Regions from separate parts of the Ornithinicoccus hortensis genome, predicted to be linked through region 2. Evidence: predicted binding sites of a transcription regulator. Region 2 holds the regulator's gene; each other region holds the start of a gene.
What was found. The regulator LexA, encoded in region 2, represses DNA repair genes until DNA is damaged. The targets are predictions, from matches to a motif close to TCGAACANNTGTTCGA.

Region 1 (5,848 bases), 1.3 Mb from region 2:
CGGCGACCTTGCGTAACTGGGTCGAGGAGGCCGAGCGCGCCGGGGGCACCCGGGGATCGGGCGCGGCCTCACGCAGCGGGGACAGCGAGGAGGTCAGGGCGCTGAAGAAGAGGGTCACCGAGTTGGAACGTGCGAACGAGATCCTCAAGACCGCGTCCGCGTTTTTCGCTCAGGCGGAGCTCGACCGCCGACTCAGGTGAGTGGGGCCTTCATCGAGACGTGCTGGCCGAGGTCGACGTCGCGTTCACCCCCGGCCTCGGCGTGGACGGTCGTGGCATCCGGATCGGCAAGGGTGGCGGCTACCACGACCGGGCGCTGCAGCTGCTGCGGCCCGACACGCCCACCGTGACCGTCCTGCACGAGCACGAGTTGCTCCCCCACGTCCCCGACGAGCCGCACGATACCCCGGTCTGGGGCGTACTCACCGCCGACGGCGTCCGCCAGTTCCCCTCCCGCGAGGTGTAGTCGTCGCGGCGCGCCACGAGGTCTCACTGAGTCGGAGCGACCCCAGGGCCTGTGGGCAGGCCCTGGGGTCGCGGCATGGGAGTGTCGGCCTCCGGGAGTTGGCGTCCGGCGTCGCGGTGTTGGCGTTCGGGTGTCCGGGTGCTATGAGTGGTTGAGCAGGGCTGGGGTGGGTGCCACCCCGAGATCTCGGGGTGGTCGGTATCGGGTGTTGCGGGCCCAGGTGGTGCCTCCGGGTGCCCGGAACTCGGGGATCCCGTCCTCGGGGTGGAGTCTGATTTGCCAGTGTTGGTCGTGGATCAGGTGGTGGTGGAACGCGCAGAGCATCACGCCCTGGTCCAGGTTCGTCTCGCCCCCGGTGGACCAGGGGTTGCCGGCGTGGTGGAACTCGCACCAGCCGGGGGGCCGGTCACAGCCCGGCATCGCGCATCCTTGGTCGCGTTGCCCGATCCCGATCCGTTGGTGCTTGCTGAACAACCGGCGCAGGGTCCCGTGGTCCAGGGGCAGGCTCTTACCGCCGAAGACCTGGGGCAGGAGCTGCTGGGTACACGCCAACCGGCGGATCTGCCCGGCGGTCAACCGGACCCCGGTCGAGGTCGTGCCGCACCCGGTCCCGGTGGCTAGTTTCTCCTGGGACAGTGAGACCGCGACCACGGCCGCCGAACCACCGGACTGGACGAACCCGTCGGTCGGAGTGTGCTCGATCAGGGCACAGAACGCCTGCCCCAGCTTCTGCGGGTAGGACCGGTCATCACCCGGACCACCCGGACCACCCGGGCCACCGGGACCGCCCGGCCCGCCGGGGCCGCCGGCGGGGCCGGCGGGGGTTGCGGGGCCGGTGGTGCGTAGGTGGTCGCGGCGGGGTGAGGCGACCGCGTCCAGGATGGTCTTGAGGAGTTCGCCCTGGACCGTGGGGATCGTGAAGCCGCCCTGGTAGGTGCCCTCACCGGTCTCCCGCATCCAGAACGTGGTCAGGGACCGGGCGCGGCGTTCGCGACGGGCCACGATCGCCTCCTCGTCGGCATCGGTCTGCTCCGGGGTGGCCCTAAAGACCTCGCTGATCCGGTCGCCCCTGGCCCGCAGGTCCCGCAGCGTCATCGTGCCGGCCTGGCCCAGCAGGGCGGTCTCGGCCGCCTCCCGCTGGTCGGGAGTCACGTCCTCGGGCAGGTCCTTGAGGATCTTGCCGATCACCCCGGCCTGGGCCCGGGTGATCCGCCCGGCGCCGAACGCGTCCTCGGTCGCGCCCGCCCGCGCCTGCTTCAGGGTGTCCCCGAGCCGGACCAGCTCGTCCCCCTCGCGCCGGTCCCCACCGAAGTCCGACCCGAGCAACGACCCCGTCGACGCCGCGCCGTGCTGGCGGGCCGTGCCGGCCGCTTCCAACACCCGGGCCGCGGCCATCTTGTGCGCCGAGACCTGCTCAGCCACCCGCGACAACCGGGCATACAACGCCCGCGCCGTCGGCGCCTCCAACCCCGCCCACGCCTGTCGCGACACCCCACCCAGCGCGGCCTCCACCCCCGCCACCATCGCCTCCACCGGATGCGGCACCGGGCACCCGGACACCGGGTAGCCGGACACCGGGTGCCCGGTGTCCGGGTGCCCGGTGACCTGAGACGGCCCGGGAAGCACCATCGGCGTCTCTTGCGGCTGTACCGCCATACCCCTCACCACCCTCCGGCATCCCACCTGCCACTCCGACCCAACGTCCTTCCCCGGGACCCTGATCGAATCTTTGTCCTAATCTAACCCACCCACTCCACACTCGTCAATACGTTCGACGAAAATATGTTCGACAAAATCGAACGGCACCCATCAATACCCCACTGACCAGGATCAACGCGCTCACCGAAGACTGGGCGCGCGGCAGGGTCGACACTGCCCGGGGCGCGTCGAGGTGGCGTTGCACGGCGTCGACAGCTCTCGGGCTCGCAACGCAGTGCGCCGGGCCCAAGACGTCGGAGCCACGAGAGCCTGGACGGTGCGCGTGCCCAGGTCCATATCGACGGACCTCCGCCCCGGGCCACAATGGGGCCATGGGTATGCCGAATGGTGCGCGGGTGCACGGCCTGCTGTTGGCGGCGGGTGCCGGTCGTCGGATGGGCATGCCGAAGGCGCTGTTGAGCCGGGAGGACGGACAAAGCTACGTGGAGGCCGCCTGCCGCACCCTTATCGAAGGGGGGTGCAGCGACGTCCTGGTCGTGCTGGGCGCCCGCGCGGACGAGGTGCAGGCCCGGCTGGACGCGGCGGACCTGCCGCAGGTGCGCACCACCCGCTGCGTCGACTGGGCGGAGGGGATGGGCGCCTCGCTGCGCACCGGCCTGCAACACCTGCAACAACTGAGCACGGAACACGGGGACACGGGGCACGAGGCGGCACTGGTCCACCTGGTCGACCTGCCCGACGTGGGCCCCGGGGTGGTCCGACGCGTCCTCGAGGAGGGCGGGGCGCCCGGGGACGGGGCCCTGGGCACCGCCCTGGCGCGCGCGGCATACGACGACCTGCCGGGCCATCCCGTGCTACTCGGGCAGGACCACTGGGCCGGCGTCCTGGCCTCGGCAGACGGGGACCGCGGCGCCCGGGAGTACCTGCGGGTCAACCCGGTGCAGACGATCCCGGTGGCGGACCTCGCGACGGGGGCGGACGTCGACACCCCGGCGGACCTCGGGCATGCTCGGCCCATGCGACCCGACGAGGTGTTCCGTGACGTGGGGGCCGTGCGCGCGGCGCTGGGCGAGACCGGCTACCTGGCCGACGAGGGCCTCGGCACGGTCACCTACCTGGCCCACGCGCTGTCCCGTCCCCTGTTGCTCGAGGGTGAGCCGGGCACCGGCAAGACCGCCCTGGCGGAGGCCATCGCGCAGGTCCTCGCGGTGCCGTTCATCCGGCTCCAGTGCTACGAGGGGATCGATGCCACCCAGGCCCTGTACGACTGGGACTTCCCGCGCCAGATCCTGCACCTGCGGACGGTCGAGGCGGTGGCTTCCGCCGGGGGCCCGACCCGCGAGGGGGAGGAACTGGAGGCCGAGCTGTTCGACCAACGCTTCCTCCTCGCCCGGCCCGTGCTGCGCGCACTGCGGGAGAGCCCGTGCGTGCTGCTCGTGGACGAGATCGACCGGGCCGACGACGAGTTCGAGGCGTTCCTGTTGGAGGTGCTGTCCACCTGGCAGGTCACCATCCCCGAGGTCGGGACGGTGACGGCGCAGACGCCACCCTTCGTGGTGCTCACCTCGAACCGGACCCGGGAGCTGCACGACGCGCTGAAGCGGCGCTGCCTCTACCACTGGATCGACCACCCGGGGCTGGCGCGGGAGCTGGAGATCCTGCGCACCCGGGCGCCGGAGGTGCCAGAGCAGCTGGCCGAGCAGGTCGTCACCCTCGTCCAGCAGCTGCGCCACGAGGGGGAGCTGATCAAGCCGCCGGGGGTCGCCGAGACCCTGGACTGGGCCCGGGCGCTGCAGGCGCTGGGCGCGAGCAGGCTGGACCCCGAGGTGGCGGCCAGCACCCTGGGGACCGCGGTCAAGTACCGCGAGGACGCCGACCGGGTCCGCCGGGCCCTGGACCGGATGCTGACGCGCTGATGACCTGGACCGGTGAGGAGACGCTCCTGGGCTTCGCCCGGGCACTCCGTGCCGCCGGTCTCCCGGTGACCGCCGACCGCGAGCGCACCTTCCTGGCCGCCTGCGCCGCGGTGGGGGTGTCCGACCGGGTCGGGGTCTACTGGGCCGGTCGGGGCACGCTGTGTGCCTCGCCCGCGGACCTCGAGCCCTATGACACCGTCTTCACCGGCTGGTTCGGCGGCACCCCGATGAACGCCGTCACCAATCAGGAGGTGCCGCGGCTGAGCACCGTGCAGGCCGACCTGACGGACGGCGGCACGGGCGGGTCCCAGGACGGGGACGACCCGGTCCGGGCGGTGGCCAGCCCGACGGAGGTGCTGCGCCACCGCGACGTGGCGGGCCTGTCCCCGCAGGACCGGGCCGAGCTGCGCCGGCTGTTCGGCACGCTGCGGCCCCATCCGCCGACCAGGCCGGCCCGACGGCATACGGGTGCGCACCGCGGTCAGGTCGACGGACCGGCCACGCTGCGGGCCCAACTGAAGCGGATGGGGGAGCCGGCGCCGGTGCGTTACCGCCGCCGGGACACCCGTCCCCGGCAGGTGGTGCTACTCATCGACGTCTCCGGATCGATGTCCTCCTATGCCGACTCGCTGCTGCGGCTGGCGCACACGCTGGTGCAGGCCGCACCACGGAGCACCGAGGCGTTCACGATGGGCACCCGCCTGACCCGGGTCACCCCGGCCCTGCGCGAGCGCGATCCCGACCGGGCGCTGCTGCGGGCGGGGGAGGCCGTGCCCGACTGGTCCGGGGGCACCCGGCTGGGGGAGATGCTCGGGGCCTTCCTGGACCGCTGGGGACGACGGGGTATGGCGAGGCGCGCGGTGGTCGTGATCCTCTCCGACGGCTGGGAGCGGGACGGCACCGACGTGCTGGCCGAGCAGATGCGGCGGCTGCACGCCCTGGCGCACCGGGTGGTGTGGGTCAACCCGCACCGGGGCAAGCCCGGGTATGCGCCGGTGCAGCAGGGGATCGTGGCGGCGTTGCCCTATTGCGACGATTTCGTGGCCGGACACTCGATGGCCGCGTTCGAGGAGATGGTGGAGGTGGTCCGCGGTGCGTGAGGTGCTGCAGGAATTGCTCGGTTGGTGGCAGGCCGGTGAACGCGTCGGCATGGGCACCGTCGTCGGGACCTGGCGTTCGGCACCCCGTCCGCCCGGGGCCTCCATGCTCGTCGGCCCCGGCGGCGAGGCCGTCGGGTCGGTCTCCGGCGGCTGCGTTGAGGGCGCCGTCTACGAGCTGTCCCAGGAGGTGCTGGACGGCCGGCCGCCGGTGCTGCAGCGCTACGGGGTCAGCGACGACGACGCCTTCGCGGTGGGCCTGACCTGTGGCGGGATCCTGGACGTCTTCGTCGAGGAGATCTCGCAGCAGACCTTCCCGCAGCTGGGCAGGGTCGCCACCGAGATCGACGAGGGTCGACCCGTGGCGGTCGCCACGGTGGTGGCCCATCCCGACGAGTCCTGGCTGGGGCGCCGGCTCGTGGTCCACCCCGAGCACACCGCGGCGGCCGAGGGCGACACCGGGACCCTGGGCAGCGCCCGGGCCGACGCCGCCGTCCGTGACGACGCCAGGGGACTGTTGGCCGGGGGCCGCACCGCCACGCTGTCCTACGGGCCGGACGGCGAACGCCGGGGAGACCAGATGCGGGTCTTCGTCGCCTCCTACGCGCCCAAGCCCCGGATGCTGGTCTTCGGCGCGATCGACTTCGCCGCGGCGGTCGCCAGGGTCGGCTCGTTCCTGGGCTACCAGGTCACCGTGGTGGACGCCCGGCC
Region 2 (5,848 bases):
GGAGATCGACCGACTGGTCGAGCAGATCGAAGGACCCGAGGACCGCACCGGCATGGCGGCCCTGTGGAGCGTCACGATGAACCTGCCGAACTGGTGGTTCATCGCGGTCGGTGAGGAGGGGATGGAGTCCCCCGCCGCGGCCGAGGTCGACGGGCAACTGGTGCTGCTGGCTTTTACCGACAGCCACCGGGCACGCCACTTCGCGGTCCAGCAGCAGATGATTGCCGAGGGCGAGGACCTCGCGGCGATCGCCCTGCCGCCGCGTCAGGTCGTCGAATCTGCCGCCGCCTACAGTTCGGCGGACATTGAGGGCCTGATGTTCGACTCCAACATCAGTGGGTTCTACCTGCCAGTCGACCAGATGGCCGCCCTGTGGGATGCGGTCATGGAGTCCGACGACGAACCCGACGAGGGCACGGAGCCCGGCCAGCCGACCGGCTGATCACGGCGCTGGCCGAGCCGACGCCGGCTCCCACGCGATCGCGTGCGAGCGCCCCTCCGGGGCCCTGACTGTGCCGGTCCGCGCGAGCCTCGCTCTCGGCCGGGCTCCGCTGTCCGGGACGGCCCGGATCAGTCGGTTCCCCAGGAGGGACGGGCTCAGTTGCCCGGGATCTCCAGGACCTGGCCGGCCTGCACCTGCAGGCTGTTCATGTCGTTGGCCAACTGGATCTGCACGATCGCGGAGTTCACCGAGAGGTCGGGCAGCTGTGTCGCGGCGATCTCGGACAGGGTCTGCCCGGGCTGGACCACGACGGTCTCGACCGAGGAGGCCCCCGCCGGGAGCACCGATCCGATGACCGCGGCCACGGTCACCGCCAGCAGGAGCGTCACCGTGCCGGTCAGGACCAGCCGACCGCGACGGGTGATCCGCCCGCGGGCCGGGGCCACGCGGGCAGGGGCTACGCGGACCGCAGCCGCCGGAACCTCGGGGGCGGCGAGCACGCGCAGCCGCGGACGGCTGACCTTCGGATCGCGCTCCGAGAGCGGCGCGACCGGCGCATGCCCCTGCGCCAACTCCCCCTCGTGGACCAGCCGCAGGTGTCCGCGGCCGCCCCGGGGGGCCCTGCGCTCCGGGGCCTCGGCCAGGTCGTGCAGTACGGGTGCTGCGCTCATGGTGTCCTCCAGCTCTGTCGTCGGTCGTCCTGCTCGACGCGTACATGCGTGCGATAGAACGTCTGTCTCATGTGTAGCACAGTCGTACGAGAAATGTCGACACGCCGCGTCGAACAGATGTTTGCCCGACGGGTCGAATGCTCGTACGCTTGTTCATGTCGGGAAGCACACCAGACGCCACCGACAGAGCGGCTGACCAGCCGTTTCAGGGCCCGAGGGGTAGGAGAAGACGATGGGCAAGATCCACGAGTTCCCGGAGCGGGACGAGGAGCGTCCCGCGCTGACCGCGCGACAGCGCAAGGTACTGGACATGATCCGCGAGTCGGTCGACACCCGGGGCTACCCACCCAGCCTGCGGGAGATCGGCGACGTCGTCGGCCTCACGTCCCCCTCCTCCGTCGCGCACCAGCTGAAGATGCTGGAGCGCAAGGGCTACCTGCGCCGCGACCCCAACCGCCCGCGCGCGATCGAGATCGTCGTCCCGGGCGCCGACGGCCAGGCCACCGGATACCGTCGCCCCGTCGGCGCCGGCGCGGCCCCCTCGGGCACGGGGGAGCACCCCGTCACGGACGTCGGCGACGAGACCGGCATCGGGGACGCGCGGCCCGAGGCGAGCTACGTGCCGCTGGTCGGCCGGATCGCCGCCGGCGGTCCGATCCTGGCCGAGGAAGCCGTGGAGGACGTCTTCCCGCTGCCCAAGCAGCTGGTGGGTGATGGCGAACTGTTCCTGCTCAACGTGGTCGGCGACTCGATGATCGACGCCGCGATCTGCAACGGGGACTGGGTCGTCGTGCAGCGGCAGCAGAGCGCCGACAACGGCGACATCGTCGCGGCGCTGCTCGACGACGAGGCGACCGTCAAGACGCTGAATCGCAAGGACGGCAAGGTGTGGTTGATGCCGCACAACGAGGCCTACGACCCGATCGACGGCGACCACGCCGTGATCCTCGGCAAGGTCACGGCGGTGCTGCGCCGCATCTGATCCCGCTCCGCACGGCGCCGTCCCCCAGGCGGCGGCGCCCCCGTGCGGCACATACCGGTGCCGCCCGCCGACCCTCCACCCCTTCGGCGGGCGGCACCGTCACGTGCAGGCCGTGCCGGCCCTGCATGCCGTGCCTGACAACAGGCTGCGCCGGCGGTCAGGCCCGCATGCCAGCGCTGCGCAGGTGTTGCGCCCCGGGATGGTGCCCCCCGGCATACGAGGCGGCATGGGCGGCGGGCACGTCGGGCGAGTATCCGGAGAGGTTGCGCGCGAGGTGCTCCTGCTCGAGCGGGACGTCCATCTCGGGGTCGGGCCCGACGGTGCCCCGGAGCCCGTAGTAGCTGAACCACTCGTCGGGCGTCGCGTGCACCCCCTCCGGTGTCTCGGTCAGCGTGGGCCCGTAGTCGATCGCCTCGCCGGAGTAGGGCACCCGGATCCCGTCCTCGTGCGGCACCGCCCCGTAGAGCGGCACGACCCGCAGCACCTCGCCGTGCTGGATCAACCCCCACGCCGGGTGGTCGTCTCGCGTGTCGAGGAAGGCCTCGAGCAACTCACCGGCCGCACGACCGTCGAGGTCGAAGACGGGGCGACCGGCCAACACCGACACCTGGTCCTTGGTCATGCTCATCGCACACCTCCGGGCGAACGGGGTCCCGGGGACGTCCCGGGTCCCTCCCCCGAACGTAGCCCTCCCTGGGCGCCCGCGGTAGTCCCGGAAGTCACCGACCGCGGCTCAGGCGAGGTCCGCGACGAGCCTGGGCAGGACGTCGCCGAGCAGCGCGTCGACGCGCAGGCTGACCTCCTCCTGCGCCCGGGTGTCACCCCGGGTCACGACCGTCACCGGGATCCCCAGACGCGCCGCCCGCCGGACGAACCGGTAGCCGCTCATCACCCGGAGGGAGGACCCCAGCACCAGCAGGGAGCGCGCGTGGTCGACCATCGCGAACGCCTGCTCCACCAACGGCTTGGCCACCGACCCGCCGAAGAACACGACGTCGGGCTTGAGTTGGTCCGAACCGCACACGACGCAGCGGGCGAGATGGAACCGGGCGATGTCGTCCTCCGGGATCACGACGTCGCCGTCCGGTCGCACCTCCTGGGTCTCGACGCGGAACCCGGGGTTCGCCTCGGTCAGCCAGTCGTGGACCACCTCCCGGGAGTACACCTCCCCGCAGTTCAGGCAGCAGACCCGGGCCAGGTTGCCGTGCAGCTCCAGGACCCGGCGGGAGCCGGCCTCGTGGTGCAGCCCGTCCACGTTCTGGGTGATCACGCCGGAGACGAGACCGAGCCGTTCGAGCTGCGCGACGGCACGGTGGGACTCGTTCGGGCTGGCTGCCTGGAAGCGGCGCCAGCCGGCGTAGCTGCGGGCCCAGTACCGGCGCCGGTTCTCCGGGGAGGCGAGGAACTCGTCATGCTGCATGGGCTGCACCCGGCGCTGGCCGTCCGGACCGCGGTAGTCGGGGATCCCGGAGGCCGTCGACATCCCGGCGCCGGCCAACACCACGACACCGCCGCCCGACACGACCTCGCGCAACCGCGCATAGGCGACCTCGTCCACCGGGGTCCGGCCGGGCAGCGTCTGCGAGGGGTCCACAGGCACACGGTATGCCGTGGCGCGGGGTCCTGGCGGAACTCACCCGGCGCTGGGCTCGGGCGTCGAACGCCCCCACGGCGTGATCCGGTCGGACCCGGCCAGCAACTCGGCCGCCCAGGCCGGGTCCTCGACGGACTCGTGGGGCGGCCGCACCGGCGCGGGGCGGGAGACCAGGTGGGGTGCGTAGCGGCGCATCGAGTCGTCGCAGACCAGGTATCCGTGCCGCTCCAGGACCATCTGCTCGGCCGGATCGAAGGCATCCAGGTCCGTCCGCACCCGGTTGATCACGGCGACCGTCCCCGGCGGGTAGTGGCGGGCGTCCCCGGTAGGACGGTGCTCCGGGACGGCAGTGGCCACCGCGTTGGGGGACTCCAGCGACCAGGTCGCCCCGTGGAGCAGCCCCTGCGAGAAGCACGCGCGCAACCACCGGAGCCGGGTGGTGTGCCCACCCGAGGAGGCGATCGACATCAGGTGCCACCACCGGCCGAGGACCGACCCCGGGCCCCGGCCGCGGGACACCGCTCCCCCGTCGCTGACCAGGACCGCCTCGTGGTCGGCCCAGACCTGCTCGAGGGCCAGGTTGTCCACCACTCCCCCGTCGACCAGCTCGATCCGCGTCCCGATCAGCTCGTGGACGAGCGGCTCCTCGTCCGGGTCGGGGACACCACCCACCAGTCCGAGCGCCGCCCCGTCGAGGACGAGCGGCTCGAAGATCGGCGGGTAGGCGAGCGAGGCGGTCACGGCGTCCACGACCCGCAGGCCAGGCGGCGGCGCGGCATACCCCAGCCGGTGGTCACCGACCCGACCGTGTGGCGCGCTGCTGCGGGCGTCCGCGAACGACCACGTCACGCCGTAGCCGACCTCGGTCGCACTGGTGAGCACGGCCGGCCCCGCCCGCCGGACATCGCGCAGGTCCCGGTCCCACCAGGGCACGGCACCCAGGAGCTCGGCGGCCACCGCCTGGGTCGTGGCGGCCGTGCCGCCCCTCCGGGGACGGAGCCTGGCCAGCAGCGCCGGGGTGCGCACGTTGCGCGATGTCAGCCGGCGCAGCGGATCGACGACGAACTCCTCCAGGCCGCCGACCCGACCCGAGGGGCCGAGCGGGTCGGGCCACTCCAGCCGTGGGTCGGTGAGCAGGTTGGCGACGATGGCGCCTCCCGAGACGGCACTGACCGTGCGCAACCGGCCGAGCACCCCCAGCTCGTCGAGTCGGCGGACCGCGCCGAGGTGGAAGAGCGAGGCCCGGAACCCTCCCCCGGACAGGCAGAGCGCGGTGCCGTGCCGGGGGCCGGTGGCGGCCGGCCCGTGGTGCGCGGTGGCCCGCGCCGCGTGGAGCTGCGCGGCGACCGGGTCACCGGTCGGGGCGTGGAACTGGAGCACGCTGCCAGACAACCCCCGACGCGTGACGTCCCGGTGAACGCCACGCGCACCGACGGGTGACGTGGTGGCGACCAGTCCGGGATGGCCCCCGTCAGCCGGCGAGCGTCCGGAGCACGAGGTCCACGTCCTCCTGGGTGTTCCACAGGTGGAAGGCGATCCGGACCCCGCCACCCCGGGAGGCCACGGTCGCGCCCGCCCCGGTGAGCCGCCCGGCCAGCGCCCCGTCCGGGTCCGGCAGCGCCAGCACCGGCCGTCCGCACGGCTCCTGCCCCAACGTCTCGCGGACCTGGTCGGCCAGGCCCCCGACGTGGGCGCGCACCGCCTCCATGGACAACTGCGCAAAGACCTCCCCGGCGGCCTGGGCACCCACCCAGCTGAGCCAGGCGGGCGAGACGTCGAACCGGCGGGCGTCGCCGGCCAGCTGCATCCCGGGACCGTAGGTCGAGTCCCAGATCGACTCGCCCGCATACCAGCCGGCGCTGACCGGCCGGAGGGACTCGGTCAGCTCGGGCCGGATCGTCAGGTAGGCCGTCCCGCGGGGCTGGCACAGCCACTTGTATGCCGAGCAGACGGTGAGGTCGAACAGGTCCGCCTCGACCGGCATCCACCCCGCGGCCTGGGTGGTGTCGCAGAACGTGCGCGCGCCGTGCCGTCGGGCGGCCTCGGTCACCGCCGCGACGTCCACCAACCGGCCGCAGGCACTCTGCGCCAGGCTGAACACGACCAGGTCGGTGGTCTCGGCCACCGCGTCGGCCAGCCCCTCGCGCGGCACGAGCCGC
Region 3 (5,848 bases), 290 kb from region 2:
TCCCGGTGGCGACGGTGCGTTACCTGGCCTCCGCCCGGTCGGCCGGCAGCACGCTGCCCTGGGAGGGGCGCTGGGACAACCAGCCCGCGACTGGGACGCCGCGGGAGATCGTCGTCGAGGACGTGGCCACGGCGGACCTCGCCGGGATCGACGTCGCCCTGTTCTCCGCCGGCGCCACGGCCTCCCGGGCCCACGCACCCCGGTTCGCCGAGGCCGGAGCCGTCGTCGTGGACAACTCCTCGGCGTGGCGGATGGACGACCGGATCCCCCTGGTGGTGAGCGAGGTCAACCCGGACGCGCTCGACCTGGCAGTCGCCGAGGGCGGGCCCCGGATCGTGGCGAACCCCAACTGCACCACGATGGCCGCGATGCCGGTCCTGAAGGCGTTGCACGATGTCGCCGGGCTGTCCCGGCTGATCGTCTCCAGCTACCAGGCCGTCTCCGGAAGCGGTCTGGCGGGGGTCTCCGAACTGGCTGACCAGGTGCGGGCCGGGGCGGCACAGGACGTCGAGGCGCTCACCCACGACGGCACCGCCGTCGACCTCCCCGAGCCGCACGCCTACGTGGCCCCGATCGCCTTCGACGTCGTCCCGCTCGCCGGGGACATCGTCGACGACGGCTCCGAGGAAACCAACGAGGAACAGAAACTGCGCCACGAGTCGCGCAAGATCCTGGACCTGCCCGGGCTCCCGGTGGCAGGCACCTGCGTCCGGGTCCCGGTGTTCACCGGTCACAGCCTGGCCATCCACGCCGAGTTCGACCGGGCCATCACACCGGACCAGGCACGCAGCGTGTTGGCCGATGCTCCGGGCGTCGCGCTGGCCGATGTGCCGACTCCCCTCGCGGCCGCCGGAACGGATCCGTCCTACGTGGGCCGCATCCGGACCGACCAGTCGGTCCCCGACGGCCGCGGCCTGGTTATGTTCGTGGTCGGTGACAACCTCCGCAAGGGTGCCGCGCTCAACACGATCCAGATCGCCGAGGTGCTCCTGGAGCGTGGCCTCGTCGGCGAGTCGGCCCGCGTCTGACGCGACGCCCCTCTGCCCGTCGCCAGGGCTGTGATCAGAACGGCGGAGGCTCGCTCGATGGGTCGGGCCGTTCGGGTTGCTCCGGTGGCTCCTGCTCCGCGGTCGCGTCCGCGATGAGTTCCTCGGGAGTGGGCTGGTGCGGCGGTGCACCGTTGCGTCGTCTGCCGGAGCGGGTGAGGTGTCGCAGTTGGATCGGGGCGTGCCGGTGCAACCAGCCCCGGCCGAGATCGAAGTACTCCGGGGCGGGCTCGTCGTCGTCCGCCGCCAAGGTGCCGCCCTCCCGATCTCGGTGTGCGAGCGCCGCGTAGATCAGGTCGTCCCGCAGGTCACCGTCGTCCCGCACCGCGTCAGGTAACCCGGAGGTTGGCCCGTCACCGGACCCACCAGGCCCACCGGACCCACCGGACTTTTCCGTGGCCGCATCCCGCGTCCACGGATGCGTCAGGGTGCCATAGTCGAAGGCGCGCGTGGTGTAGATCCTTCCGAACAGGGTGGTCCAGGTGACATTGCGGTAGGTATCCATCACCGCCTTCCACGCGCCCCACGTCTTGAGCTGGTGGTGCACGCCGTACAGGGACTGCCCGTTGGCCTCGCTGGTGAGCCCGCCGGTCTCGCCGTCGACGTAGTTCTCCACATGGTCGAACTGACACCTCTCGGCGCGGACCAGGCATCCGGGGGCGCGGCAGGTCCGGTCGGCCGCGGCCACCTGTGCCCGCATCTCCCGGTCGGGGCGATACGAGCGTCTGGAGCGTTCGACCACCCGCCCGTCCAGCTCGTCGGTCACCAACCGGTGCAACACGCCGCCCGCAGACAGGGCCAGCTCGCGAATCTCCTCTGCCGACAGGTATCCCCCACCGGACAGCATCCCGACCCCACTCGAATCGGCACTGAGCAGGACCTCGAGCGGGACGATGACCTCGAGGTTCGCGGTGGGCCGTCCGAACAGGACCGCGGCCAACGCCTCGTCGGGCGCCGCGGGGATGTCCTCGTCGGAGGAATCTCCACCCGTGCTCGCGGCGGCGCCGTCAGCCTGCGCAGCGTGCGAGGAGACCTTCGGATCCGGGTGGCCGGTGGCCGGCGTGATCGACCCGTGGACCAGCAAGGACATCGCGATGTCGGCACGGAGTTGGGCGAGCGTGCGGGGATCACCTGCGGCACGGACGGCCCGCGCGATCTGGTCGACCCGGTCCATTGCGGCCGCGACCGAGGAGGACCGCCCCATGATGGTCAGTTCCCCGGTGCCGTCGTCATCAAGGCGCGCGGTAGCGTCCCTCCGGGACACGGCAGCCCGTCGCTCCTTGCGCGCGGCGTCGGGATCCTCCCCCAGCAGGGCGGCCACCAGCCTGGCCAGGGTGTCCTTGGTCTCGCCGAAGGAGGGGCGCGCAGTGTCATCCCGCTCGCCTGTTCTCCCGCTCCTCCTGCGCATGGACCGAGCGCGGTCCGAGTCCGGCCCGAAGGTCCGCGCGGCCATCTGTGCCGCGACCTCCACCGGCATCCCCCGGCAGGTGGACCACCAGGCCCGGACCTGCCCCCACTGCACCTCGCCGAGCGCGAGCGCAGTCCACGGGATGCTTGTCTGCTCTCGGGACACCAGGGCAAAACCGACCCGGTCGTGACAGTCCTGGATCGCCCATCCGGTCAGCACCTTCAGCTCATTGGCCAGCACGGACTTCGTCTTCGCCCGCCACTCCTTCCGCGCCGTCGTGGACAGTTCGTCCGGGTCCACGACGCCCTTCTCCCCGAGGAACACCTCCCCCGTCGCGGCCCCCAAGTCGGCCAGCACACCGGCCAGCGCTGCGTCCGCCCAGCGCTGCAGGACGACCAGGGCCTCGGCCGCGGCGACCAACGCGGCATCCTCCGCACGCTCACCTCCCCTTGAGACGCGAGCCCCGACGTCGCCCGAACGCCGGTGGTCCAGTCTTTCGTCGTCCGGTCCCGAGTGGTCCGGGGCTGCTCCGTCGCCAGGCCCGTTGCGGTCCTGGGTCACGCTCCCCTGGTCCTCGACGCCGACGGTGGGGACCTGGGGCTCGGCCGTCGCAGCCGGGCAGGTGCCGGACCTACCGGTCGTCAGCACGGGCGCCAGGGCCACCAGGTGGGCGACGATGTGCTCCGGGAAGCCGGCCGCCGTCAGCGCGGACCTCAGCCCCTGACCCGCGTCGGGCGCTTCGACAGGCGGCGCTTCGACAGGCTCGGAGTCCCAACAGCGGGCAGCCGCACTCGCTTCCTCCTGCAGTTCCCACGGGATGAGGTCCAACGGCTCGGGAGCCCAGTCCCCGAACTCGGCCTCCCACTCCAGCCACGTCCAGCGGGCGTCCTGCGGGGACATCCCGGACACATCGGGCAGGGCGGGCACCTCCATCAGAACCGCCCCGGTCCCGGCCTCCCTCGATGGACCTTCCATCCCGCTCACCCCCGTCCTGGACACGCCTCGACCGCCCCCTCCACCTGCTGGGACGACCTACTGGATCGATACCAACAACGATAGAACATACGTCTGACAGAGCTAGCGGAACGCCCCGACAAACGGCCCGACTCGCTCCGGTTGACATTGACGTTGCGTCAACCTGCATCCTGGTTGCAGACCGGGAAACCCCGGTCCCGGTAGACACGGCGACGGAAGGAGGAGCGATGGCCTGGTCCATGCACGAGATCGTGCAGGCAGCCGGAACGACCAGCCGGACGCTGCGGCACTACGACCGGATCGGGTTGCTGCCGCCCAGCCACACGGGCACCAACGGCTACCGCTACTACGACCAGGATGCCCTGGTGCGACTGCAGCGCATCCTGCTGCTGCGGGAGTTGGGCATGGGGCTTCCCGCCATCGGCGATCTCCTGGCCGGGGAGCAGGACGCCGTCCCGGCGCTCCGCCATCACCTGGCGCAACTGGCCGAGGAACGCGACCGGGTGGACCGACTCATCAGGTCCGTAGAGACCACCATCGAGAAACTGGAAGGCGGTGAGGAACTCGTGGCTTCCGAGACGTTCGACGGGTTCGATCACAGACAGCACAAGGCAGAGGTCGAGGAGCGGTGGGGCGCCCAGGCATACGCCGACTCCGACGCCTGGTGGCGTTCGCTGGACGACGCCGGCAAGCGGTCATTCCAGGATGAGGGCAGGGACCTTGCCGAGGAGTTCGCCATCGCCGCGACCCGCGGGCTCGACGTGCGCAGCGAGACGGTGCTGGCCCTGGCACAACGTCAGTACAACTGGGTGCGTGCTGGGTGGGGCGGCAAGGCCCCCAGCGCCGAGGCCTTCGTCGGGCTCGGCCAGATGTATGTCGATGACCCCCGCTTCCGCACGAACTACGAGGTGGACGGCCGCAACTACGCCGAGTTCGTCCGCGAGGCGATGACCGCGTATGCGGAGACCCACCTGGGCTGAGGGCCCCTCAGGGTCTCAGAAGGGACCCTGCTCCCGTCGTCGGTCCCAGCGCTGCTCAAGGCGCTCCATGAAGTTCCCGCTGCCCTTGGTCCGGCCGCCTTTGCCGCGGTGCGTCCTGCCGCCGTGGCCCGCGTTCGAGGAGCCGGTGCGGAGCGTGATGTTGCCGTCGTCCTGCACGGTGCCCAGGGTCGGCCCCTGGCTCTTGCGGGGTGGTGTGAAGGCCAGCGCGGCCCCCAGGACCATGGCAGCGAAGCCGATGCCGCCCACCCAGATCTGCTGCACGGTCACGCCGAGCACGATCAGTCCGAGTCCGAGGATCGCAGCCAGGATCCCGACGCCCATCCGACGGCGCGCCGCCTTGGCCTCTGCCTTGCCGACCATCTGGTTGGCAAAGCGGGGATCCTCGGCATAGAGCGCCTGCTCCATCTGCTCAAGAACACGCTGCTCATGCTCGGAGAGCGGCACTGGGACCTCCCATTGACCTATTCGTTGCGGCACCGCCGCCCCGTGGGGACGGTGTCAACACCCCCGTCGATCTGACGGCGATGTCTAATCTCAGGATAGTTCGTCAACGCGTATAGCACTAGCCGGGTTCCACACCTGGTAGACGCGCTCACCCCCGGAAGACGTTTTGTCGGGGTCCTCGGGCCCAACTGCGGACCCCGATCTTGCTCAGCTGGCTGCCGGACGGGTCACTATCCGGATGGCGTCCGCGCCGGGTGCCGTCGCCCACCAGGCTGGCCGGGCGGACCGCGCCGTGGCCGAACCTGGCCGTGGCCCGGTCGATCGCCCGCTCGGCGTCGCGCCACCCGTGCTCCGGCTCGTCCAGCAGCCCCTGCACGGGGGTCCGGTCCCCCTCGGTGAGGTTCTCGGCCCGCACGCCGAGCAGCCGGATGCGGGCACGTTGCAACCCGAGTGCGTCATACAGGCCCCGGGCGGTCGCATAGATCTCCCGCCCCACATCCGTGCTCTGCCGGATCGTGCGCGAGCGGGTGATCGTGGTGAAGTCGGAGAACCGGACGGTCAGCACCACCGTCCGGGACACCATGCCCGCGTGCCGCATCCGGGCCGCGACCCTGTCGCTGAGGCTGAGCAGCTGCCGGTAGATCACCTCGGGGTCGTCGATGTCGTGGCTGAACGTCTCGGAGTGACCCACGCTGCGCTCGACGGGCAGCGGGGTGACCCGACCGGTGTCCCGCCCCCAGGACAGGTCCTGCAGGTAGGCCGCGGTGCCCGGTCCGAAGGCCCGCTCCAGCGTGGCCCGCGGGAGGTGGGCGACGTCGGCGACGGTGCGCAGCCCGAGTCGGTGCAGCGCCGCCTCGGTGCTCTCCCCCACGCCCCACAGCGCACCGACCGGCATCGGGTGCAGGAACGGGACGACCTCCTCGCCGGGCACCAGCAGCATGCCGTCCGGTTTCGCCGCCCGGGACGCCATCTTG
Region 4 (5,848 bases), 990 kb from region 2:
CGCGTCGGCGACGGCCATCGCGGGACCGATGCTGACCTGGAGGGTCCCGGCACGGGCCGGTCCCACGTGTTGGCCGAAGACCACCTCGGGTCGCGGCGCCCGGTCCCAGAGACCGTCCTCGATCATCGCCAGCGCGCCGGCGGCGAGCTCCTCGGCAGGCTGGAAGATGAAGACGACCGTGCCCCGCCAGGCCGTGAGGTCCGTGCTCAGGAGCGTGGCGATCCCGATCGCGCAGGTGATGTGTACGTCGTGACCGCAGGCGTGCATGACCGGGACCTCTGTGCCGTCCGGTGCGGTGGCCACGGTGGTGCTGGCGTAGTCCAGGCCGGTCTGCTCCTTCACCGGCAGGCCGTCCAGGTCGGCACGGAAGGCGACGACCGGACCCTCACCGTTGCTCAACCAGGCGGCGATCCCGGTGCCGGCGACCCTGATCGTGGTGAAGCCAAGGTCCTGCATCTTGCCCTCGACCAGTTCGGAGGTCCGGTGCTCCTGGAAGGACAGCTCCGGGTGCGCGTGCAGGTGGCGGTACAGGTCGTGTAACGCATGCTGCAACTCGGCAGGGATGGTCCCGGTCATCTCAGACGCTTTCGTCGGCTGGTGAGCATGTCATCGGCTGCTCGCCGCTACGGGACATCATGTCGGACAGGACGGTAGCCCGCTAGATCTTTCGAGGACCCGGTTGGGTTGCGGGGTCGTAGCGGCCTTCCGCGGGCGGCGGTCAGAAGGGTGGGGGTATGTCGCCCGTGGGCGTCGTCGTGGCGCCCAGATCCCGCGAGGCTTCGTCTGCCCGGGCCAGGACCTCCTCGGGCGTGGGTTGACCCGGAGGGGCACCATGGCGCTGCTTCCCGCCGCGGGTGCGGTGGCGTAGCTGGATCGGTGCGTCGTGGTGGAGCCAGCCGCGCCCGAACTCGAGGTACTCCGGATCCGGGTAGTCGTCGTCCGCGGCGAGTGCCTCGCCGGAGCCACGGTGGCTGAGCGCGGCATAGACGAGTCGGTCCTGGAGGTCATGGTCGCCGTCCAAGACCTGTCGCCACGAACGGTCCGGGCGTTCGGCGTGAGCGGACTGCTCGGGCGCGCCGGTCCACGGATGGGTGAGTGTGCGGTAGTCGAAACTTCGGGTGCGGTAAACCCGACCGAACAGGGTTGTCCACGTGACGTTGCGATACGCGTCCATGACCGCCTTCCACGCGGCCCATGTCTTGAGCTGGTGGTGGACGCCATGCAGCGGCTCCCCGTTGATCTCGCTGGTCGGCCCACCGGTGACGCCGTCGCCGTACTCCATGACGTGGTCGAACTGGCACCCGCGCGCGGCAACTTTGCAGCCCGGAGCGCGGCAGACCTGGTCGGCGGCGACGATCTGGTCCCGCATCTTCTGGTCGAAGGCATAGCTCTTGATGGAGCGCTCGACGAGCCGCCCGTCCAGCGGGTCGGTGACGAGGCGGTGCAGTTCTCCGCCAGCCTGGATGGCGAGTTCGCGGACCTCTTCGGCGGAGAGGTAGTGGCCGCCCGGGATCAGGCCCACCCCGGTGGACCGGTCGTTCACGAGGACCTCGAGAGGGACGATGACGTCCAGGTTCACCGGTGGCCTGCCGGCCAGCACCGCAGTCAGGGCTTCGTCCGGGGCGGCGATTGATCCTGCGGTGGACACAGCATCGCTGCTGCCCGCACCGACATCATCCGGGGGAGGAGGGTCCGGGTGTCCGGTGGCGGGGGTGATGGACCCGTGGACCAGGAGCGACATCGCAATGTCTGCCCGGAGCTGGGCCAACGTCCTGTGGTCCCCGGCAGCGCGGACCGAACGGGCGATCTGGTCGACGCGGTCCAGCGCGGCCACGATGGAGGAGGCACGTCCGGACACCGTGAACTCCCCGGTCCCGTCGTCCTCGATCTGCGCGCTCGCATCGCGCCGTGCCACCGCTTCCTGACGGTCCTTGCGTGCCTGCTCGGGATCCTCGCCGAGGAGTGCTGCGACCAACCGGGCCAAGGTGTCCTTGGTCTCGCCGAAGGACTCTCGCGCCTGGCCGCCCTCGGCGCTGCGGGATCGTTCATCACGGACCGAGCGCGCCCGATCCGAGTCCGCCCCGAAGGTGCGGCGCGCGATCTCGGCCGCGACCTCCGGCGGCAGGTCACGGCAGGTGGACCACCAGGCACGCACCTGGTTCCACTGCACCTCGCCGGTTGCCAATGCGGCCCACGGCAGACCGGTGGCCTGGCGCGAACCGAGGGCGAAGCCGACCCGGTCGTGGCAGTCCTGGATGCCCCATCCGGTCAGCACCTTCAACTCGTTGGCCAGCACCGACTTGGTCTTGGCCCGCCAGCGTTTGCGGCCCGTGGGCGATAGTTCGTCGGCGCTGGCGACCCGCTCGCGGGCCAGGAACTCCTCGCCCGTCGCGGCTGCCAGGTCGCTGAGTACGCCGGTCAGCAGCGCGTCGCACCAGCGCTGCACGACCACGGTTGCTTCGGCCGCCGCGACCAACTGCTCGTCTGTGGCCCGCGGGGACTCGAGCGCCGATCCTCCCCGGAGCTCTGGCGCTACCACGCCGTCGTCGGCCGGCCGGGCGGTCGTGGCGGGTGAGGCTCCGGCTGCGCCCGCGGCCAGCACCGGGGCCAGGGCGCAGAGTTGCTGCACGACGTGGGCGGGGAAGCCGGCGGCAGTCAACGTCGAGGTCAACACGTCGGAAGAGGCCGAGGTCAACACGTCCGAAGAGATGGCCGGAGCATCTGGCGCTCCGGGCAGACCGGTCCCGCCGACTCCCACGGTCGCGCGCTGTGTCAGGTCCGGGAAGGGTTCTCCCGGCTGACCGTGGAACTCGGGATCGACGGGCAGGTCGTCCCACATCCGCGCCGCTTCGCTGGCTTCCGCAGCGAGGTCCTCCGAGATGGCGTCCCACGGGTCAGGGGCCCAGCCGCCGCACTCGTCCGCCCACTCCTCGAGGGCACGTGCGACATCCACCCGCGAGAGTCCTGACAGGTCGGGCTGGGGTGGCAGCTCCACGAGGAGGCCTCCCGGCATCACCCCGTCGGGCCCCACGGCGCCGAAGCGGACGCCACCGGGCTGCCGCGCCGCAGTGACCTCAGCAGCCCCGGCCTGTCGGCCAGCCACCACATCCACCCCGCTTCCGGACACGACCCGTCACCCCCTCCTCCTGCTGGGACCATCGAGATCAACTTGATGAAACCACCATAGAACACACGTCCGACAGAGTGGCTGACCTGCGACGATGCGGTGATCTGCTGGCAGTGGGGAGGGGTCAGCCACCCATCCCCAGGTAGTTCCGCACCATCGCCACCGCCGTCGCTACCCCGTCCTCGCGCCGCACGATCGCGCCGAGGTCGGCCGCGAGGGTCCGCACGCTCGGGTCGGTGATCATCCGCTCGATCCCGGCCGCGAGCCGCCGCGCATCCAGCTCGTGTCGCTTGATCGGCTCGGGCCCAATCCCGAGCTGGGCGACGCGCCGTCCCCAGTAGGGCTGGTCGACGACGTGCGGGACGACCAGTTGGGGCACCCCGGCCCGGACCGCGGCCGCGGTCGTGCCGGCCCCGCCGTGATGCACGACCGCGCTCATCCGGGGGAAGAGCCACTCGTGCGGGACGTCGCCCACGAGCGCGACGGTGTCCGGGAGGTCACCGGTGGCCAGACCGGTCCACCCCGAGTGGATCAACCCTCGCCGGCCCGTCCGGGCCAACGCCTCGAGCATGATCTCCGTGGTGGCTCGTGGGTCGCGCGACATCATGCTGCCGAAGCCCAGGTAGATCGGCGGCTCACCCGCCTCTAGGAAGTCCACGAGCTCGGCCGGTGGCACCCAACTGTCGTCCGGGGGCAGGAACCAGGCACCGGTCGGCTTCAGCTGCGGGCCCCACGCGGGGTCCGGCGGCACGATGGCAGGGCTGCACGCGAGCATCGCGGGTGTCGCATAGGCGGTCCGCAGGTAGTCGCGGAAGCTCCCCGCCGGCAGACCGAGACGTGCGCGCACGGGGTCGGCGGTCTGCCGGAAGAGGGAGTATGCGCCCGCCGCCATGGCCATCGAGGTGGCCTTGTTGAGGGTGCTGGCCGCCCCCGGGATGACCGAGTAGACCGTCGACGAACCCTTCCGTCCGGGGGTGGTCGGGGACAGCATGCCGACGATGTGCCGCTGCCCGCGGGCCCGCGTCGCGATGGATGCCGCTTCGTATGTCATCGCCCCACTGATCACGAGGTCGGCGTCGCCCGCGGCCAGCACCCCCTCGGAGATGGGCTCGGCGAGCTCGGCGAGCAGCGCGCCGAGCAGCTTGCCTTCCTGCCGCAGACCACGGCTGCCGTCGGCCTGCCAGTCCAGGCCGGTCCCCTCCCCGGAGGCCTGTCGTATGTCGACAGGGAAGGTGCTCGTGCGCAACCCGTGCGCGGCGGCGGTCGGCGCGAGGTCCTGGGGGACGGTGATCCCCACGTCCAGCCCCCCGGCCGCCAGGGCGATCCCGAGGGCCACGAACGGCTGGACGTCTCCCCGGGAGCCCATGGCCAGCACCTGTACGGAGGGCGATCGGCGGTTCATGGGCTCGAGTCTGTCAGGCGCATCGGGGTGCCGCTGTCGGTGCGGGCGGTCATGCTTGGTCGTATGCAGTTCGCTCGGGTCATCGAGACATCGGCGGCGGTGGCCGCGACCTCCTCGCGCACGGCGAAGGTCGAGGCACTGGCGCAGACGCTCCGCGCGGCCGCTTCCGAGGGGGGTGTGATGGTCGAGTTGGTGGCCGCCTACCTCGCGGGACGGCTGCCGCAGCGTCGCGTGGGCGTGGGGTGGCGCAGCCTGCGCGCGTCGTTCGCCCCCGCGACGGACTCGACGTTGTCGGTGACCGAGGTGGACGCGGCGCTCACCGAGCTCGCCGGACTGGGTGGGGCCGGTTCGGTGGCCGGTCGGAGCGCGGCCCTGCGGGACCTGTTGGGCCGTGCCACCCGGGACGAACAGGCCTGGTTGCGGAGGCTGCTCACCGGCGAGCTGCGCCAGGGCGCGAGCGACGGGGTCCTGCAGAAGGCGGTCGCGGTGGCCGCTGACGTCCCCGAGCCGGTGGTGCGCCGCGCGGTGATGCTGGCCGGTTTCGTCGGTCCGGTGGCGGCCGTGGCCCTCGCCCACGTGGACGATCCGTCCGCCGCCGAGGAGGCGCTCGGGCAGATCCGGCTCGAGGTCGGCCGGCCGCTCCGCCCGATGCTGGCCTCCTCGGCGCCGGATGTCGCGACGGCCATGACCGGCGGGGCGGACGATCACCCGATGGCGCTGGAGAGCAAGCTCGACGGCATCCGCATCCAGGCGCACCTGGACCGGTCGGACGCGACGCAGCCGGTCCGGCTGTTCACCCGCACCCTGGAGGAGGTGACCGAGCGCCTCCCCGAGGTGGTCGAGGTGCTGCTGGAGCTACCGGCCGAGCGGGCCGTGCTCGACGGGGAGGTCATCGCGGTGCAGGACGACGGACGGCCCGCCCCGTTCCAGGTCACCGGTGCCCGCACTGCCAGCTCGGCGGACCCGGAGCGGCTCCGCCAGGACGTGCCGTTGACGACCTTCCTCTTCGACCTCTTGCACCGGGACGGACGCGACCTGGTCGACGCCCCGGCGCAGGAGCGTTGGGGCGAGCTCAGCGACCTCGCGCCCGCGCTCCTCGTGCCCAGGACGGTCACGGGCGACCCGGCGGTCGGCGAGGAGTTCTTCCGGGAGCGGGTCTCTGCCGGGCACGAGGGGGTGGTGGTGAAGGTCCTCGAGGCGCCCTACGGGGCAGGTCGGCGGGGCGCCGGCTGGGTGAAGGTGAAGCCGCGGCACACCCTGGACCTGGTGGTGCTCGGCGTCGAGTGGGGCAGCGGCCGACGCCGCGGGAAACTGTCCAA

Region 1: the regulator LexA is predicted to act here: its motif matches at 2,240-2,255, upstream of FB467_RS13405 (HNH endonuclease signature motif containing protein).
Region 3: the regulator LexA is predicted to act here: its motif matches at 3,511-3,526, upstream of FB467_RS08765 (HNH endonuclease signature motif containing protein).
Region 4: the regulator LexA is predicted to act here: its motif matches at 3,185-3,200, upstream of FB467_RS02795 (HNH endonuclease signature motif containing protein).

The regions. Positions count from the first base shown of each region.
Region 1 is NZ_VFOP01000001.1:2,866,860-2,872,707, reverse strand. Features, by position in the region: gene FB467_RS19550 (transposase) at 1-200, shown strand, start outside; gene FB467_RS13410 (5-formyltetrahydrofolate cyclo-ligase) at 220-465, shown strand; gene FB467_RS13405 (HNH endonuclease signature motif containing protein) at 607-2,094, opposite strand; partial or broken gene FB467_RS18525 (nucleotidyltransferase family protein) at 2,496-3,041, shown strand; gene FB467_RS18520 (AAA family ATPase) at 3,141-4,040, shown strand; gene FB467_RS13395 (vWA domain-containing protein) at 4,040-5,140, shown strand; gene FB467_RS13390 (XdhC family protein) at 5,133-5,848, shown strand, end outside.
Region 2 is NZ_VFOP01000001.1:1,599,340-1,605,187, reverse strand. Features, by position in the region: gene FB467_RS07490 (hypothetical protein) at 1-442, shown strand, start outside; gene FB467_RS07485 (LysM peptidoglycan-binding domain-containing protein) at 598-1,113, opposite strand; gene lexA (transcriptional repressor LexA) at 1,346-2,095, shown strand; gene FB467_RS07475 (hypothetical protein) at 2,253-2,723, opposite strand; gene FB467_RS07470 (Sir2 family NAD-dependent protein deacetylase) at 2,829-3,689, opposite strand; gene FB467_RS07465 (patatin-like phospholipase family protein) at 3,729-5,069, opposite strand; gene FB467_RS07460 (aminotransferase class V-fold PLP-dependent enzyme) at 5,161-5,848, opposite strand, start outside.
Region 3 is NZ_VFOP01000001.1:1,892,275-1,898,122, reverse strand. Features, by position in the region: gene FB467_RS08770 (aspartate-semialdehyde dehydrogenase) at 1-1,028, shown strand, start outside; gene FB467_RS08765 (HNH endonuclease signature motif containing protein) at 1,063-3,387, opposite strand; gene FB467_RS08760 (MerR family transcriptional regulator) at 3,657-4,409, shown strand; gene FB467_RS08755 (DUF3040 domain-containing protein) at 4,425-4,874, opposite strand; gene dinB (DNA polymerase IV) at 5,023-5,848, opposite strand, start outside.
Region 4 is NZ_VFOP01000001.1:613,529-619,376, forward strand. Features, by position in the region: gene FB467_RS02790 (amidohydrolase) at 1-576, opposite strand, end outside; gene FB467_RS02795 (HNH endonuclease signature motif containing protein) at 719-3,103, opposite strand; gene FB467_RS02800 (glycosyltransferase) at 3,252-4,529, opposite strand; gene FB467_RS02805 (ATP-dependent DNA ligase) at 4,593-5,848, shown strand, end outside.